One region of the Martinezella sp. CNPSo 3957 genome, then DNA from elsewhere that is predicted to be linked to it. Evidence: riboswitches for the same ligand, from Rfam matches in the RefSeq annotation. Region 1 holds a riboswitch; the other holds the start of a gene.

Region 1 (7,910 bases):
CAGCGTGCCGAGCCCCTGCGGTCCGACCATCTCGCGGCGGAAGCAAAAACGGCAATAGACCGGGCAGACATGCACGGCCTTCAGAAGCACACGGTCGGGATAGCGGTGCACAATGCCCTCGACCGGGCTATGTGCGTGATCGCCGATCGGATCGGCGCGCTCCTCGGGCGTGACGACGAGTTCCGCCGGATCAGGCACGAACTGCCGGGCTATGGGATCGGCGGGGTTTTCGGCGTCGATCAGTCGCGTCACGGTCGGCGTCAGGGCGACGGCATAGCGCTCCGCCACGGCTTCGAGCGCCACTGCCTGATCGGCGTCGATCAGCCCGGCGCGCTCAAGTTCACCGATAGTCCGGATTGGGCGCATCACATTCATGCGTCATACTCCGCGACTGGCGCCCACAGAACCTGCTCGATCCGCGAAGCGCCGGTTGCCAACATCACAAGCCGGTCGAAGCCCAGCGCGATGCCGCTTGCGTCAGGCATGACGGCAAGCGCCTGCAGAAACTCCTCGTCCAGCGGATAGGTCTCGCCATAGACGCGCTGCTTTTCCGCCATCTCGATCTCGAAGCGGCGGCGCTGCTCCTCGGCATTGGTAAGCTCGCCAAAGGCATTGGCAAGCTCAACGCCGCAGGCATAGAGCTCGAAACGCTCGGCAACGCGGTGGTCGGCTGCCGACGGCCGGGCAAGGGCTGCCTCGGAAACGGGATATTCGTCGAGGATCGTGACGCGGCCAAAGCCGAGATTGGGTTCGATCTTCTCAACCAGCACCCGGCTGAAAAGATCCTGCCAGAGATCGTCGTCGGCAACGCGGATGCCAGCCTGCCGCATATCCGCCGCCAAGCGCTCGCGATCCGTCGATCCGTCGAGACCAATGGACGCAAAGAGATCGATGCCGGCGTAACGTTCGAAAGCGGCTGAGACGCTGATGCGCTCGGGCTGGAGGAACGGATCGGTTTCTGCGCCGCGGTAGCTGAATTTCTTTGCCCCGACCGTCTCGGCCGCAAGCCCCAGGATTGCGGCGCAATCGGCCATCAGGGCCTCGTAGCTCTCTCCTGCCCGGTACCATTCCAGCATGGTGAATTCCGGATGATGCAGCGGCCCGCGCTCGCGATTGCGGTAGACATGCGCAAAGCAGGCGATGCGCTCCTCGCCCGCCGCAAGCAGCTTCTTGCAGGCAAATTCCGGCGAGGTGTGCAGATAGAGGGGCAGCGTTTTGCCATCCGTCGTCGCCGCCTCGGTCTCGAAAGCATGCAGATGCGCCTCGTTGCCGGGTGACACCTGCAGCGTCGCCGTATCGACCTCGATGAAGTCGTTGCGCGCAAAGAAAACCCGCAACGCAGCCTGAATGGCATTGCGGCCGATGAGGAACGGCCGCCGGTCCGCATGGACATTGCGGGTCCACCAGGGGGACGCTTTGCTCGTCTTCGGCTTCATTCCTAGCTTTCTTCGGGGCACGACCCACGCAAGGGGGTGGCAATTTCCATTGATTTAGGGTAGTTGCGCCCCCAAGCAAACAAAAGCTGCGTCTCGGAGAGCATTCAGACAGTCCCTCTACGACGCAAAACGCAGCGTTACAAGGAAGTCTTATGGTCAAGGTCATCGCCTCTTCGGTCCGCAAGGGCAACGTTCTCGACGTCGACGGCAAGCTCTACGTCGTTCTCACCGCTCAGAACTTTCATCCGGGCAAGGGCACTCCGGTCACCCAGGTCGACATGCGCCGCATCGTCGACGGCGTGAAGGTCTCCGAGCGTTGGCGCACGACCGAACAGGTCGAGCGCGCCTTCGTCGAAGACGTGAACTTCCAGTACCTCTATGAAGACGGCGAAGGCTTCCACTTCATGAACCCGGCCACCTACGATCAGGTCGTGGTCGATGTCGAAACCATGGGCGACCAGAAGGCCTATCTCCAGGAAGGCATGACCTGCATCCTGTCGATCCACGAAGGCATCCCGCTCGCGATCGAACTGCCGCGCCATGTCACGCTCGAAATCAGCGAGACAGAGCCGGTCGTGAAGGGCCAGACGGCATCCTCTTCCTACAAGCCTGCCATACTGTCGAACGGCATCCGCACCCTGGTGCCGCCGCACATTACCGCCGGCACCCGCGTCGTCATCGCCACGGAAGACAATTCCTACGTCGAGCGCGCCAAGGACTGAGCTTCAAGCTCATAGCTTGCATGAAGAACGCCTCGTCCTCGCGACGGGGCGTTTTGCGTTTTGGGCGGTTGAAGCCAGAGGATCGCATGAAGATGGATCCCACCGTCTTAGGGAGCACTGGCTTTTTTCTCGCCCGCCCGCATTGCACTGGCAGCTTCGGGAGGCGTTTGCATATCGGTGCTGTGCTCATGCGGAGCGAGGGACTGCAGATGCAGGATGCGCGGCGACATGGAGTTCATAAAGGCATCGGAGCGGCCGATGTAGATCAGGGTCGCACCCTCCAGTTCAGTGAGCATAGCGAACGCCTTCGCCTGAACTTCAGCCTCGAGCCCTTCCATGGCATCGTCGAAGACGATCCATTTCGGCTTCGCGAGCAGCAGATGCGCAAAGCCGACAGCCTTCTGCTCTTCGGTATCGAGCAATCGATCCCAGCGGGCCTGCGTATCGAGACGGCTCTTCAGCCGGCCGAGCCCCACCTTGTCGATGACGGCCTCGACAGCGGCATCGTCGTAGGCGTCCGGATCATCCGGAAAACAGATTGCCTCCCTGAGCGTGCCGGTCGGCACATAGGGCGTATGGGGCACGAAGAGCATGTCGTCCATCGGCGGCAGGCTGACCGTGCCCGAGCCGCTGTACCACTGGTGCGCCAGCACCTCGAACAGCAGCCTGCGGTTTACGCCGTGATCGCCATTGATCATCACATGCTCGCCGGCATTGATCGTGACCGTACCCTCCGCGATCCGGAAGCCGTTTTCAGTCGCATCGTCGCTGGTCTTCGTCGAAATCTCAAGATCGGTCCAAACCATCGTCCCGGGTGCCGCTTTCTCAAAGACGAGGGTGTGCGGCATCGGCGTCTTGTCGTCCATCTCCGTCAGCGCCTTGCGGAAATCGGTCACGCGCATCAGCGTCGCGCGCCATTCGGCGATCGGGCCGAAATTCGCGACATACCAGCGCAGCGCCGAATTGACCTGATTGAAGGCGCCGACCGCCACCATCAGCTGACCGAAGGTCAAGCCTCCGGAGAAATAGGCGGGCGCAGCAACGAGGATCGGAATGATGAGCACCAGCCAGCCATAGCCGGCGGACACCCAGGTGAGATTGGTATTGGCGATGGCAAGCTGCCGGATGACGGCAAGCACGGCCGATATATCGAGATTGATCCGCCGGCGCTCGTTCTCTTCGCCGCCGGCAATCGTGATCGCCGGCATATGCTCGTTGGCATGCATGAGCGCAAAGCGCAGCTCGGCCTCTTTCGAATAGCGATCCGCATTCAGCCGCACGAGGCGGCGGCCGACGAATTGGCTGAGGAACGATGCCGATCCGGCATAGAGGATTGCCGCCCAGACCATGTAGCCGGGGATGGCGAAACTCATGCCGTTGACTTTGAATACCATGCCGCTGGAAAGCTCCCAGAGCACGCCGATAAAGCTCAGCAGCAGGATCGTCGCCTGCACCAGACCGATGGCAAGCCCGGTCGTGCTTTCCGCGAGGTTGCGGGCATCTTCATGCAGACGCTGGTCTGGATTGACGCCGATCAGGCCGGAAGAGGCGAGACGAAGCGCGCGCTTCGCCTGAAGCCACTGATTGACGAGATCACGCGCCAGACCCTCGCGCATGTACAGCGCGGTCATCTGGTTGAGCCAGGCCTGGATGACGTTGAGGACCAGAAGCGAACCGGCGATGATGCCGAAGACGCCGAGCTGATGGAAGAAAGCGGTGATATCGCGCCTTGCCAGCGAATCGTAGAAGGGCGCGTTCCAATTGTTGAGCAGCACCTGAACATAGGCCGTGACGAGGATGATTGCGAAAAGCGCGACGACAAGAATAATGAGCTTGATGCGGACCGGCGAATTCCAGAACGCGGAAAACATCATCCTCAACCGAAAGAAGAGGCTCAAATCGTATCCGACCTGCTCGTTCCCCTGCCCATTCGGCTTGGCTTGCGTATCAACTGCCATCAGCACTTCCCTGCCACGCGTCCCGTCAGTTAATCATGAGCCGCCCTCATGTCCACCCTTGCAATAGATCGGTGGGATCACATTCCTATATACACGGTTTCGCGTCTTGAACCGAATAAGGCCAGCAATTAGCTTGCGCTTGAAAGATTGAGAAAGCCTTCCGATGCAATTTCAGGGAACTGCCGACTATATTGCCGACAAGGATCTGATGGTCGCCGTCAATGCTGCCATAAGGCTGGAGCGTCCGCTTCTCGTAAAGGGCGAACCCGGTACGGGCAAGACCGAACTCGCACGCCAGGTGGCCACCGCGCTCGACCTTGACCTGATCGAGTGGAATGTCAAATCGACGACGAAGGCCCAGCAGGGTCTCTACGAATATGATGCGGTTTCGCGCCTGCGCGACAGCCAGCTCGGCGACATCAGAGTTCATGATGTCAGCAACTATATCCGTCAGGGCAAGCTTTGGCAGGCCTTCACCTCGCCGACGAAGTGCGTGCTGCTGATCGACGAGATCGACAAGGCCGATATCGAATTCCCGAACGATCTCCTGCAGGAACTCGACCGCATGGAATTCCACGTCTACGAGACCGGTGAGACGATCCGGGCCGCGATCCGCCCGATCGTCATCATCACCTCGAATAACGAGAAGGAGCTGCCGGACGCCTTCCTGCGCCGCTGCTTCTTCCATTATATCCGCTTCCCCGACATGGGGACGCTGACGCGCATCGTCGAGGTGCACTATCCCGGCATCAAGCAGACGCTCGTCCATGCGGCACTGACGCAATTCTTTGAAATCCGCGACGTGCCGGGCCTGAAGAAGAAGCCCTCGACCTCGGAAGCGCTCGACTGGATCCGCCTGCTGGTCGCAGACGATATCGAGCCGGAAACATTGCGCGCCGATGCGAAGAACGTATTGCCGAAACTCCATGGCGCGCTTCTGAAGAACGAGCAGGATGTGCACCTCTTCGAGCGGCTGGCCTTCATGGCACGTGGGCAGGGACGATAATGCAACCCGATGCCGTAAAGGTTTTGATCTATGCTGTGCGGGATCGGCATCTGCTGGTATTCGATGAGCCAGACTTCCCCGCCGTCCAGCTCCAGGTTCCCGGTGGCACTGTCGAATCCCGTGAGGACATTGTAGCGGCCGCAGCGCGCGAATTCGAGGAGGAGACCGGTTTTGCGCCGCGCGAACTCCATCCGCTTGGCGTCCACGACTACCGTTTCGAAAAGAACGGCCGCGATTACTATCACCAACGGCACTATTTCCGCTGCGGTATCTCCGAGCGAGCGCCTGCCACTTGGCTCCACCACGAAATGACGCCTTTCGACGGTGGCGACCCGATCGGCTTCCGCTTCTTCTGGCTACCGATCGAGACCGCCAGCCAGCGCCTCGGTTATGGCATGGAAGCTCTCATTAAACATCTGTAGGCCGTATCGCGCCTCTGGACTGGACCCACCGACTTCCATCGACGCTTGTCCCCATTGACCCGCGGAGGCAGCAGGTCTATTGAATTTCCCTCGTGGTGATTTGGCCGGCCGGCTTGCAGCCACGTTAAATAAGTCGCTAAAGGGCCGCGTGCGGACCGGTAGCGATTCATCGCGGCCGGTTTTTTTGTATTTGGCGAGTGAAAAGATGCCCATCAAGATTCCCGATACGCTCCCCGCGTTTGAAACCCTTCAGAACGAAGGTGTGCGGGTGATGACCGAAACGGTGGCGTTCCGTCAGGATATCCGCCCTCTTCAGATCGGGCTTCTCAACCTCATGCCGAACAAGATCAAGACCGAGGTCCAGATGGCGCGCCTGGTCGGCGCATCGCCGCTGCAGGTGGAGTTTTCCCTGGTGCGTGTTGGCGCGCACAAGGCCAAGAACACCTCCGAAGAGCATCTCCTCGCCTTTTACCAAACGTGGGAAGAGGTGAAGCACCGCAAGTTCGACGGCTTCATCATCACGGGTGCGCCGATCGAGCTGCTGGAATATGAGGACGTCACCTACTGGAACGAGATGCAGGAGATCTTGGACTGGACGACGACCAACGTCCATTCGACGATGAACGTCTGCTGGGGCGCGATGGCGGCGATCTATCATTTCCACAAGGTGCCGAAATACACGCTGAAGGAAAAGGCTTTCGGCGTCTATCGTCACCAGAACCTGAAGCCCTCCTCGGTCTATCTCAACGGCTTCTCCGACGATTTCGCCATTCCGGTGTCGCGCTGGACCGAAGTGCGCCGCGCCGATATCGAAAAGGTGCCCGGCTTGCAGATCCTGATGGATTCGAGCGAGATGGGCGTCTGCCTCGTGCACGAGCAGGCTTGTAACCGGCTCTACATGTTCAATCACGTGGAGTATGATTCCACCTCGCTGGCGGATGAGTATTTCCGCGATGTGAATGCGGGCGTGCCGATCAAGATGCCGCACAACTATTTCCCGCATAACGATCCGGAAATTCCTCCGCAGAACCGGTGGCGCAGCCACGCGCATCTGTTCTTCGGCAACTGGATCAACGAGATCTACCAGACCACGCCGTATGATCTGGAGGAGATCGGCCAGGAAAGGATTTGAGGCTTGTTCATTCCCTTCTTCCTGAAGCTCAAGGAAGCGAAGGTTCCGGTGACGCTCCGGGAATTCCTGTCGCTGCTTGAAGGAATGGAAGAAGGGATTGCTGATTACGACGTCGAGGCCTTCTACTATTTGGCGCGCGCGACGCTGATCAAGGACGAGCGCTTCATCGACCGTTTCGACCAGGTCTTCGCCGATTACTTTCGTGGCGTCGAGGCGATCGCCAGCAATGCCGATGGAGAAGCGGTGGAGCCGACCGTCCTTCCCGAGGAATGGCTGCGCAAGCTCGCCGAGCGACATCTGACGGAAGAGGAAAGACGGTAGATCGAGGCACTCGGCGGCTTCGACAAGCTGATGGAGACGCTGCGCGAGCGGCTGGCCGAGCAGAAGGGCCGGCACCAGGGCGGCTCGAAATGGATCGGCACGGCGGGCACCTCGCCCTTCGGCGCCTACGGCTACAATCCGGAAGGCGTGCGCATCGGCCAGGAAACCTCGCGCCACCGCCGCGCGGTAAAAGTCTGGGACCGGCGCGACTTCAGGAACCTCGACGACGGCGTCGAACTCGGCACCCGCAATATCAAGGTGGCGCTGAAGCGCCTGCGCCGCTGGGTTCGCGAGGGGGCAGCCGAAGAACTGGATCTTTCCGGCACCATCCGCTCTACCGCCGAACATGGCTATCTCGATGTCCAGACACGGCCGGAGCGCCGCAACGCCGTCAAGCTGCTGATGTTCTTCGATGTCGGCGGCTCGATGGACGACCATATCCGCGTCGTGGAGGAACTCTTCTCCGCCGCCCGCGCGGAGTTCCGCCACATGGAGTATTTCTACTTTCACAACTGCCTCTACGAGGGCGTGTGGAAGGACAATCGCCGCCGGCGCGTCGACATCACGGCGACGACCGATCTCATCCGCACCTTCGGCCCCGACTACCGTGTCGTCTTCGTCGGCGACGCATCCATGAGCCCCTACGAGATCTCTCAGCCGGGCGGCTCGGTGGAGCATTGGAACAAGGAGGCTGGGGAGGCCTGGCTCACTCGCATGACAGGCCATTTCCGCAAATGCATCTGGATCAACCCCGTGCCGGAAAGCTATTGGGGCCATACGACCTCGATCTCGATGATCCGTCGGCTGATGAGCGATCGCATGTACCCTCTGACACTCGGCGGGCTGGAAAAGGCGACAAAGGAACTGTCGCGCTGAGCTTAGTTCTCTTGGAGCGGCCACAGTCGTATTTGCG
Region 2 (7,910 bases), on a different contig from region 1:
GAAGAGATTGAGGATGATGACGCCGGTGGCGATGGCGAACAACAAGGTCGAAGGAGCGGCCGCCGTTGTGGAAACCTCTCCCTCCGGCTCGCTCGTCATGCGTTCGGGGACTTGCGACATGAGCTCTCCAATAATCTTTGATAATAAAGATAGCCATGTTTATCGCTTTGTCGCATAATGCAGCAATTGAAATGAACTAATAATGATTATGCGAGTTCGGCATGAACATTCATGATCTGGAAGCCTTCGTCGCCGTGGTGGAGACGGGTTCGATCGTTGCCGCCTCGGCGCGCATCAACCTGACCCAGCCCGGCATCACCCGACGCATACAGAACCTGGAAGACAGCCTCGGCATCGCCTTGCTCGACCGGCAGTCAAAGCCCCTACGGCCGACCGCGGCAGGCCGCGAGGCCTATGAGCATGGACGCCGCGTGCTGCGCTCGCTGGACGATCTCAAGGCCGGCGTTTCGCCCGGCGGCGCGATCGGCGGCGAATTCCGTCTCGGGATCATGCCCTATCTCTCCGAGGCGGCCTTATCCGCTCCACTTGATGAATTGCGCAGCCAGTTTCCGCAATTGACGCTGCGCATCGTCACCGGCTGGTCGCCGCAGCTGATCGAGCAAGTCGCTCATAGTCAGCTCGATGCGGCAACCGTCTGCCTGGCGGAGGGGTTGCAGCCGCCCGACAATGTCATCGGCGAGATGCTTGGAGTCCATGCCGTCATTCTCGTCGCAGCACCGTCGCTTGGCGTCCCTAAGCAACCGAGGCTCGAAGATCTTTCCCGTTTTCCCTGGATCATGAACCAGAGCGGCTGCGGCTTCCGCGCCTTCATTCAGCATCGCTTCGAAGCCGAACGGCTGCCCTTCGATGTCGGGGTCGAGGCCATGAGCGCCGATCTGCGCATGTCGCTGGTTGCGCGCGGGCTCGGCATTGGCGTCCTGACGCCGGCGGCATTGGCGCACAGCCGCTGGCGCGATTTGGTCGAAATCGTCGAGGCACCGGATTTCAGCCCGAAAGTCGTCAACTGGCTGGTGCATCGACCGCCGGCCGGGCGGCTGGCGCGGCCGATCGAAACCTTTGGAGATGCGCTAAAGGAAGCGCTGAAATCGAAGAGACCGCTTCTGGCGTGAAGATTATGGAGCGGGTGAAGGGAATCGAACCCTCGTATTCAGCTTGGGAAGCTGCTGCTCTACCATTGAGCTACACCCGCCTGACACCCTGAGATGTCCAACAGTTGGCGGCCTCTGTCAAGGCCGCCAAAGTGTCGATCACAGCCGGAAGTGCTTCGAGAGCTTCAGGCCCTGTGCCTGATAGTTCGAGCCGAGGCCGGAGCCGTAGAGGCTGCTCGGCTGTTCCAGCATATGTTCGTAGATCAGGCGGCCGACGATCTGGCCGTCTTCCAGAATGAAGGGTACTTCGTGGCTGCGCACTTCCAGCACGGCGCGGCTGCCGCGGCCGCCGGCCGGCGCATGGCCGAAGCCCGGATCGAAGAAGCCGGCATAGTGGACGCGGAATTCGCCGACCAGCGGATCGAACGGCGTCATCTCGGCGGCGAAGTGCGGGGGAACATGCACCGCCTCGCGCGAAACGAGGATGTAGAACTCGTCGGGATCGAGGATCAGCTCGGTACGGCCGCGGCTATAGAGCGGCTCCCAGAAATCGAAAATATCGTGCTGGGCTTTCTTGTCGACATCGACGACGGCCGTGTGATGCTTGCCGCGATAGCCGATCAGCCCTTCCTTGTCGCCGGCAAGGTCGATCGACAGAGCGATGCCGCCGCCGGTGATGTTCGGCTTCTTGCTGGCAACCAGTGTTTCGCTCTCGTGCAGCGCCAGCAATTCCGGCTCGGTGAGCAGGGCCTGGCCGACGCGGAAGCGGATCTGCGACAGGCGCGAGCCGCGGCGCACGACGATCGGGAAGGTGCGCGGGCTGATTTCGAGATAGAGCGGGCCGGAATAGCCGGCTGGGATCTTGTCGAATTCCTGCGCCCGGTCGGTGATGACGCGGGTGAAGATGTCGAGACGGCCGGTCGAGCTCTTCGGGTTGGCCGATGCGGACATATCTTCGGGCAGGTCGAGGCGCTCCATCAACGGCACGATATAGACGCAGCCGGTTTCCAGCACCGCGCCTTCCGAGAGATCGACGACATGCAGCTTCAGCCGGTCGAGCTTGTCGGCGACCAGATGCGACGGGCCGGGCATGAAGCTGGCGCGAACGCGGAAAGCATGCGAACCGAGCCTGAGGTCGAGGCTTGCCGGCTGGATCTGATCGACGTCCAGTTCTCTCTCGCTCGTCAGCCGCCCTGTTTCAAACAGCGCTGCAATGGCCCGGTCGGCCAGAATTCCAGTATTGCGAGCCATCATGCTTCTCTCATAATTTGCCGCAGACAAAACCAAACTCAGGGAATTGACGCAAGCCGTCAACGGCAGTATTGCAACTTATCCCGTGGTGATTTGGCCGGTCGGCTTGCAGCCACGTTAAACAAATGGCTAAAAAGACCGGGGTTGAACCGGTCTGCTTTTGCGACCGGTTTTTTTGTTTTGAAAGTGGTGATGGCATGAGCAAGACTTGGCGCCCCGCAACCCAGCTCGTTCACGGCGGAACACTCCGTTCGCAATTCGGCGAGACCTCCGAAGCAATCTATCTTACCCAGGGCTTCGTCTATGACACGTCGGAGGCGGCGGAAGCCCGCTTCAAGGGCGAAACGGATGGGTTCATCTACGCCCGCTACGGCAGCCCGACCAACGACATGTTCGAAAAGCGCATGTGCGCTCTGGAAGGCGCTGAAGACGCCCGCGCCACAGCTTCGGGCATGGCCGCCGTTTCTGCCGCCATCCTCTGCCAGCTTAAGGCCGGCGATCATATCGTTGCCGCCCGTGCGCTCTTCGGCTCCTGCCGTTGGGTGGTCGAGACGCTCGCGCCGAAATACGGCATCGAATGCACGCTGGTCGATGGCCGTTTCACCGAGAACTGGGAAAAGGCCATCCGCCTGAACACCAAGGTCTTCTTCCTCGAAAGCCCGACCAATCCGACGCTGGAAGTGGTCGATATTGCCGCCGTCGCCAAGCTCGCCAACCAGATCGGCGCCAAAGTCGTGGTCGACAACGTCTTTGCGACGCCGCTCTTCCAGAAGCCGCTGGAACTCGGCGCGCATATTGTCGTCTATTCCGCCACCAAGCATATCGACGGCCAGGGCCGTTCGCTCGGCGGCGTCATCCTCTCCGACAAGCAGTGGATCGACGAGAACCTGCAGGACTATTTCCGCCATACCGGCCCGGCCATGTCGCCCTTTACCGCCTGGACGCTGCTGAAGGGCATCGAGACGCTGCCGCTGCGCGTTACACAGCAGACGGCGAATGCCTCCAAGGTTGCCGATTTCCTCGCCGAGCAGACCAACAAGGTCGCCCGCGTGATCTATCCCGGCCGCAAGGACCACCCGCAGGCCGAGATCATCGCCAAGCAGATGAGCGGCGGCTCGACGCTGGTCGCCTTCGAGCTGAAGGGTGGCAAGGAAGCGGCCTTCAAGCTGCAGAACGCGCTGGATATCGTGAAGATCTCCAACAATCTCGGCGACTCGAAGAGCCTGATCACGCATCCTGCCACGACGACGCACAAGAACCTTGCCGACGAGGCTCGCGCCGAACTCGGCATTTCGCCGGGCACCGTGCGCTTCTCCGCCGGCATCGAGGATAGCGCCGATCTGGTCGAGGATTTCGCCCGCGCGCTCGAGCAGGTTTCCGCCTGATATCCGTCGAGCCGCCCGGATTTTCTCCGGGCGGCTCGATCGCCTTTAGACAATTGGCAGCTCGTCAGCTGGCGACCTTGAATTCGACCAGGCCGTTGTTCAGGAAGACCATCTTGTCGAACAAGTTGAGATCCAGCGGATTCGGCAGGCGAACATCCGCAAGATCGGGCACGGGCTTCAACGCGGGATCGTAGGAACGGTCGATCTGCGAGATGAAGACGACGATAACGCCTCTGGCGCGCGCAAACGTCTTCAATATCTGAACCTGGATCATTAATTCCGGATTCTCCCGCTTCTGATCCAGCAGTTGCAGAAAATCGACCACTGCCAATGTACCGGGCGCCGCCGCAGTCAGCCTTTCGACGATATAATCGGCACTGATGGCATCCGAATTATCGAATTCGAATAGATCAGCAAATTCCGCATGATCGGCACCGATCACCGGGAAACGCTCCAGAACGACCTTTTCCGTGTCCTCCAACGTGAAGAAGACACCGCGATTGCCAGCCTTCATGGCTTCGACGGCGAGCCTCAGGCTCATCAGGGTCTTGCCGTGACCGCGCCGTGCGCCGATCAGCACCAGATCGCCCGGGCTTAAACGCGAATACAGCTCGCCGACGGGCACGGCTGAGTTCGTTTTGCTTGCAAGCAAACTCCAGCCTCCGAAACCCTCGACGGCCGCGACGCGATCCAGCGCGGCGTGCAGGGGGATGTTCTGCTGGCGGGACAGGAGCCTCGCCTTACGTTTCAAATGATATACAGGGGCAGAAAGCCTCATATAAACCTCCTATTGCGAGCAATGACCGCAACCCCTCCTTATGCCAGGCGCTCAAACAGTCGGTTTGGATGTCGACGGCCCTGCATGAAATATACTTTCCCGAATGGAGGGGGGAGGCATGGGCGATGCCAGAATCAGATGATAGCCCAAATCCTCCTGCAGGGGAATCTCATCCAAGCCCTGTCGGAGGAACATATAAAAGGAATGGGGGTTATATGGCTCGGAGGTTTTGATGCCGAGCGATCAGGTTGACCATCGATCACAGAAGTCCACGGACAATCGTGGCAAGCGTTTCCTGAGTACGGAGGATGCGCCCACCTCTACTCCGGCAGATAAGATCAAATCACGGTGACCTAGGATACTTGGGGATGACTTCGTTAACCTTCAACATGAGCCGCAATAGCTGGAATCGAAACCGTCCCAACCGTTCACGCAAGATTTCATTACGTCGTTCCTTGACGGAAAGCATCGGTTATAGGATACCGCTAAATATCCTGCACTTTGCGGGAATGGTGGAAAGCGGATAATATGCCGCAAACTTGAAAATGCTGAAACGGCGATGCGGCTTCAAGGAGCGCTCGACGTTTCAGGGCAGTGGCAAGGTGTCAGGCATGTATCGCGCCCTAACACGCGACATCGAGGTGGTTGTAGAGCCGTTTTATCTGGAGGAGCAATCCGACCCGGACGATGACCGTTATGTCTGGGGATACCGCATCGTCATTTCCAACCACTCGAAGGAAGCCGTGAAGCTGGTAACGCGCTATTGGCACATCACCGACATGAACGGCATCGTGGATGAAGTGACAGGCCCCGGCGTGGTCGGGGAGCAGCCTCACCTGAAGCCCGGCGATACCTATGAATATTCCTCGGGCTGCCCACTGGATACACCGTCAGGCATGATGTTCGGTCATTACCAGATGGAAACGGACGGCGGGGAGCAATTCCATGTCAAGATCCCCGCCTTTTCACTGGATACGCCTAACCTGCTGCGTACGCTGAACTGAGCGACCTCAAGCCACCTCTATTTCCGACACTTCGAAGCGATAGGTCGTCGAGCAGAACTCGCAGGTGACGGCGATCTCGCCATTCTCCTGGCTGGCCTCAATCTCCTCGGCTGTGAAACCTTTCAAGACGCCCTTCAGCTTGTCGCGCGAGCACGAACAGCGGTCATAGACGGCCTTCGGTTCATAGACGCGCACGCCGCGCTCGTGGAAGAGGCGATAGAGAAGCCGCTCGGTGCCAACCTGCGGATCCGTCAGCTCATCTGCATCGATGGTTTCCACCAGGCTGCGCGCTTCCGCCCAGGCGTCGTCCTCGGCATGATCGCGCCCGCCGGTATCGCCATCGCCGCCATGCAGGTCCGGCTGGCGCATGCGCTCGGGCGCTTCCGGCAAGAACTGCGCGATCAGGCCGCCGGCACGCCAGCGGTGACGCGGCTTGCCGTTCTCATCGCGATCGAAGAGCTCTGCAGCGCCCAGACGCACACGCGTCGGGATCTGTTCCGACTGGCGGAAATAGGTGCCAGCGATCTCTTCGAGCGAGGCGCCATCAAGCGCGACGATGCCCTGATAAGGCTGACTGAAGCGGCCCTGATCGATGGTAAAAGCGAGCACCCCCTTGCCCAGCAGCTGCTCAGGCTCGGTCCGGCCTTCCGCAACTGCCTTTGCCAGCGCCTCTTCATTGAAACGCGCATAGGCCCGGACGTTTTCCGGCGTCGAGAAATCGGCGACCAGAAGGTCGACGGGACCGTCGCCCTTGGTTTGCACGGTGAACTTGCCTTCGAATTTCAGCGACGTACCGAGCAGGACGGTCAGGACAATGGCCTCGGCGAGCAGCCGCGCAACCGGCGTCGGATAATCGTGCCGGGCAAGGATCGTGTCCAGCAGCGGACCGAGCTGCACGGCACGGCCGCGCACATCCAGACCTTCCACCTGGAAGGGAACGACATGATCGTCACCGGCGAAATCGAACTGACCCAGCGAGGCGGCATTTTCTGCCATTAGCTTACTCCTACTGCGCCCGCGCCCTTGAGACGCGGCTTGATATCTTCAGATCGCGCCCAGGCACCAAGCAAGAATCGACTTTTGCGCATGAAGGCGGTTTTCCGCCTCATCAAAGACAACGGATTGCGGGCCATCGATCACCTCGTCCGTCACTTCCTCCCCGCGATGGGCGGGCAGGCAATGCATGAACAACGCGTCTTTGCCGGCCTGTGCCATCAAAGCCTTGTTGACCTGATAGGGCTGGAAGACGTTGTGACCGCGTGCCCGGTGCTCCTGATTCATGGAAACCCAGGTATCGGTTACCACGCAATCGGCGCCGGCGACCGCACGGTCTGCATCATGCGAGAGCATGATTTCGGCGCCCTCGTTGCGGGCCCAGTTCAGATAGTGATCCTTCGGCTCGGAACCAAGGGGTACCGCCATATTCATGCGATAGCCGAAACGGGCGGCCCCTTCGATCAGCGAATGCAGCACATTATTGCCGTCGCCCGTCCAGGCAAGCGTCTTGCCCTTAATAGGGCCGCGATGCTCTTCGAAGGTCATGATATCGGCCATGATCTGGCAGGGGTGCGTGTCGTCGGTCAGCGCATTGATGACCGGAACAGTCGCATGTTCCGCCAGCTCCAGCAGGCGGGAATGATCGGTCGTGCGGATCATGATCGCATCGACATAGCGCGACAGCACTTTCGCCGTATCGCCGATCGTCTCGGCGCGGCCAAGCTGCATTTCGGTGCCGGAGAGGAACAGCGTCTCGCCGCCGAGCTGCCGCATGCCGACGTCGAAGGAGACGCGGGTTCGGGTGGACGGCTTCTCGAAGATCATCGCCAGCATCTTGCCGGCAAGCGGCTTGTCGGCCGTGCCGGCCTTCTGCGCGCTCTTTCGGACGATCGCGTCATCGATGATGTTGCGCAGATCGGCAGCCGGAACGGCAGAGAGATCGAGAAAGTGTTTCGGAGAAGCCATGTCCTTACCTGTACTCCAGAAAAAACAATAACGCCCGCGTGGGGCAGGAACGCCCCGACAGCGGGCGTTGAATTCAAGCCGATTTCTTGGTGCGGGCAGCGCGCGCACGCTCGGCGGCGCGCTCCAGGCGAGCGAAACCTTCGCGTGCTTCCTCGGCAGTGACGACCAGCGGCGGCAGCAGGCGGATGACGTTGTCGCCGGCCGGAACGCCGAGCAGACGCTCGGCACGGATCGCCTGCAGCAGGTCCGCCTGCGGAATGGCCGCCTTGATGCCGAGCATCAGGCCTTCACCGCGAACGTCCTCGATGATGTCAGGAAAACGATCCTTGAGCGAGGCGAGCCCCTGGCGGAAGACCAGCGAGACATCGCGCACATGCTGCAGGAAGCCTTCGGCAAGCACGATATCGAGAACCGCATTGCC

Evidence for each region. Region 1 has a riboswitch for S-adenosylmethionine ahead of metA (homoserine O-acetyltransferase MetA). Riboswitches for the same ligand answer to the same signal wherever they lie in the genome.
Region 2: another riboswitch for S-adenosylmethionine. It lies ahead of AC13QE_RS14290 (O-succinylhomoserine sulfhydrylase); the one in region 1 lies ahead of metA (homoserine O-acetyltransferase MetA).

What each region holds. Positions count from the first base shown of each region.
Region 1 covers NZ_JBXSOU010000006.1:182,027-189,936, reverse strand. Annotated here, with positions in the region: gene AC13QE_RS16635 (lysine-2,3-aminomutase-like protein) at 1-375, opposite strand, end outside; gene epmA (EF-P lysine aminoacylase EpmA) at 372-1,436, opposite strand; gene efp (elongation factor P) at 1,589-2,158, shown strand; gene AC13QE_RS16620 (ABC transporter ATP-binding protein/permease) at 2,266-4,116, opposite strand; gene AC13QE_RS16615 (AAA family ATPase) at 4,280-5,122, shown strand; gene AC13QE_RS16610 (NUDIX domain-containing protein) at 5,122-5,544, shown strand; SAM riboswitch at 5,627-5,704, shown strand; gene metA (homoserine O-acetyltransferase MetA) at 5,750-6,676, shown strand; partial or broken gene AC13QE_RS16600 (vWA domain-containing protein) at 6,680-7,873, shown strand.
Region 2 covers NZ_JBXSOU010000005.1:112,259-120,168, forward strand. Annotated here, with positions in the region: gene AC13QE_RS14270 (MFS transporter) at 1-120, opposite strand, end outside; gene AC13QE_RS14275 (LysR family transcriptional regulator) at 222-1,130, shown strand; tRNA gene AC13QE_RS14280 (tRNA-Gly) at 1,137-1,210, opposite strand; gene AC13QE_RS14285 (2'-deoxycytidine 5'-triphosphate deaminase) at 1,269-2,363, opposite strand; SAM riboswitch at 2,436-2,514, shown strand; gene AC13QE_RS14290 (O-succinylhomoserine sulfhydrylase) at 2,558-3,745, shown strand; gene AC13QE_RS14295 (DNA helicase) at 3,810-4,523, opposite strand; gene apaG (Co2+/Mg2+ efflux protein ApaG) at 5,135-5,527, shown strand; gene AC13QE_RS14305 (Hsp33 family molecular chaperone) at 5,534-6,523, opposite strand; gene argF (ornithine carbamoyltransferase) at 6,572-7,489, opposite strand; gene AC13QE_RS14315 (aspartate aminotransferase family protein) at 7,563-7,910, opposite strand, start outside.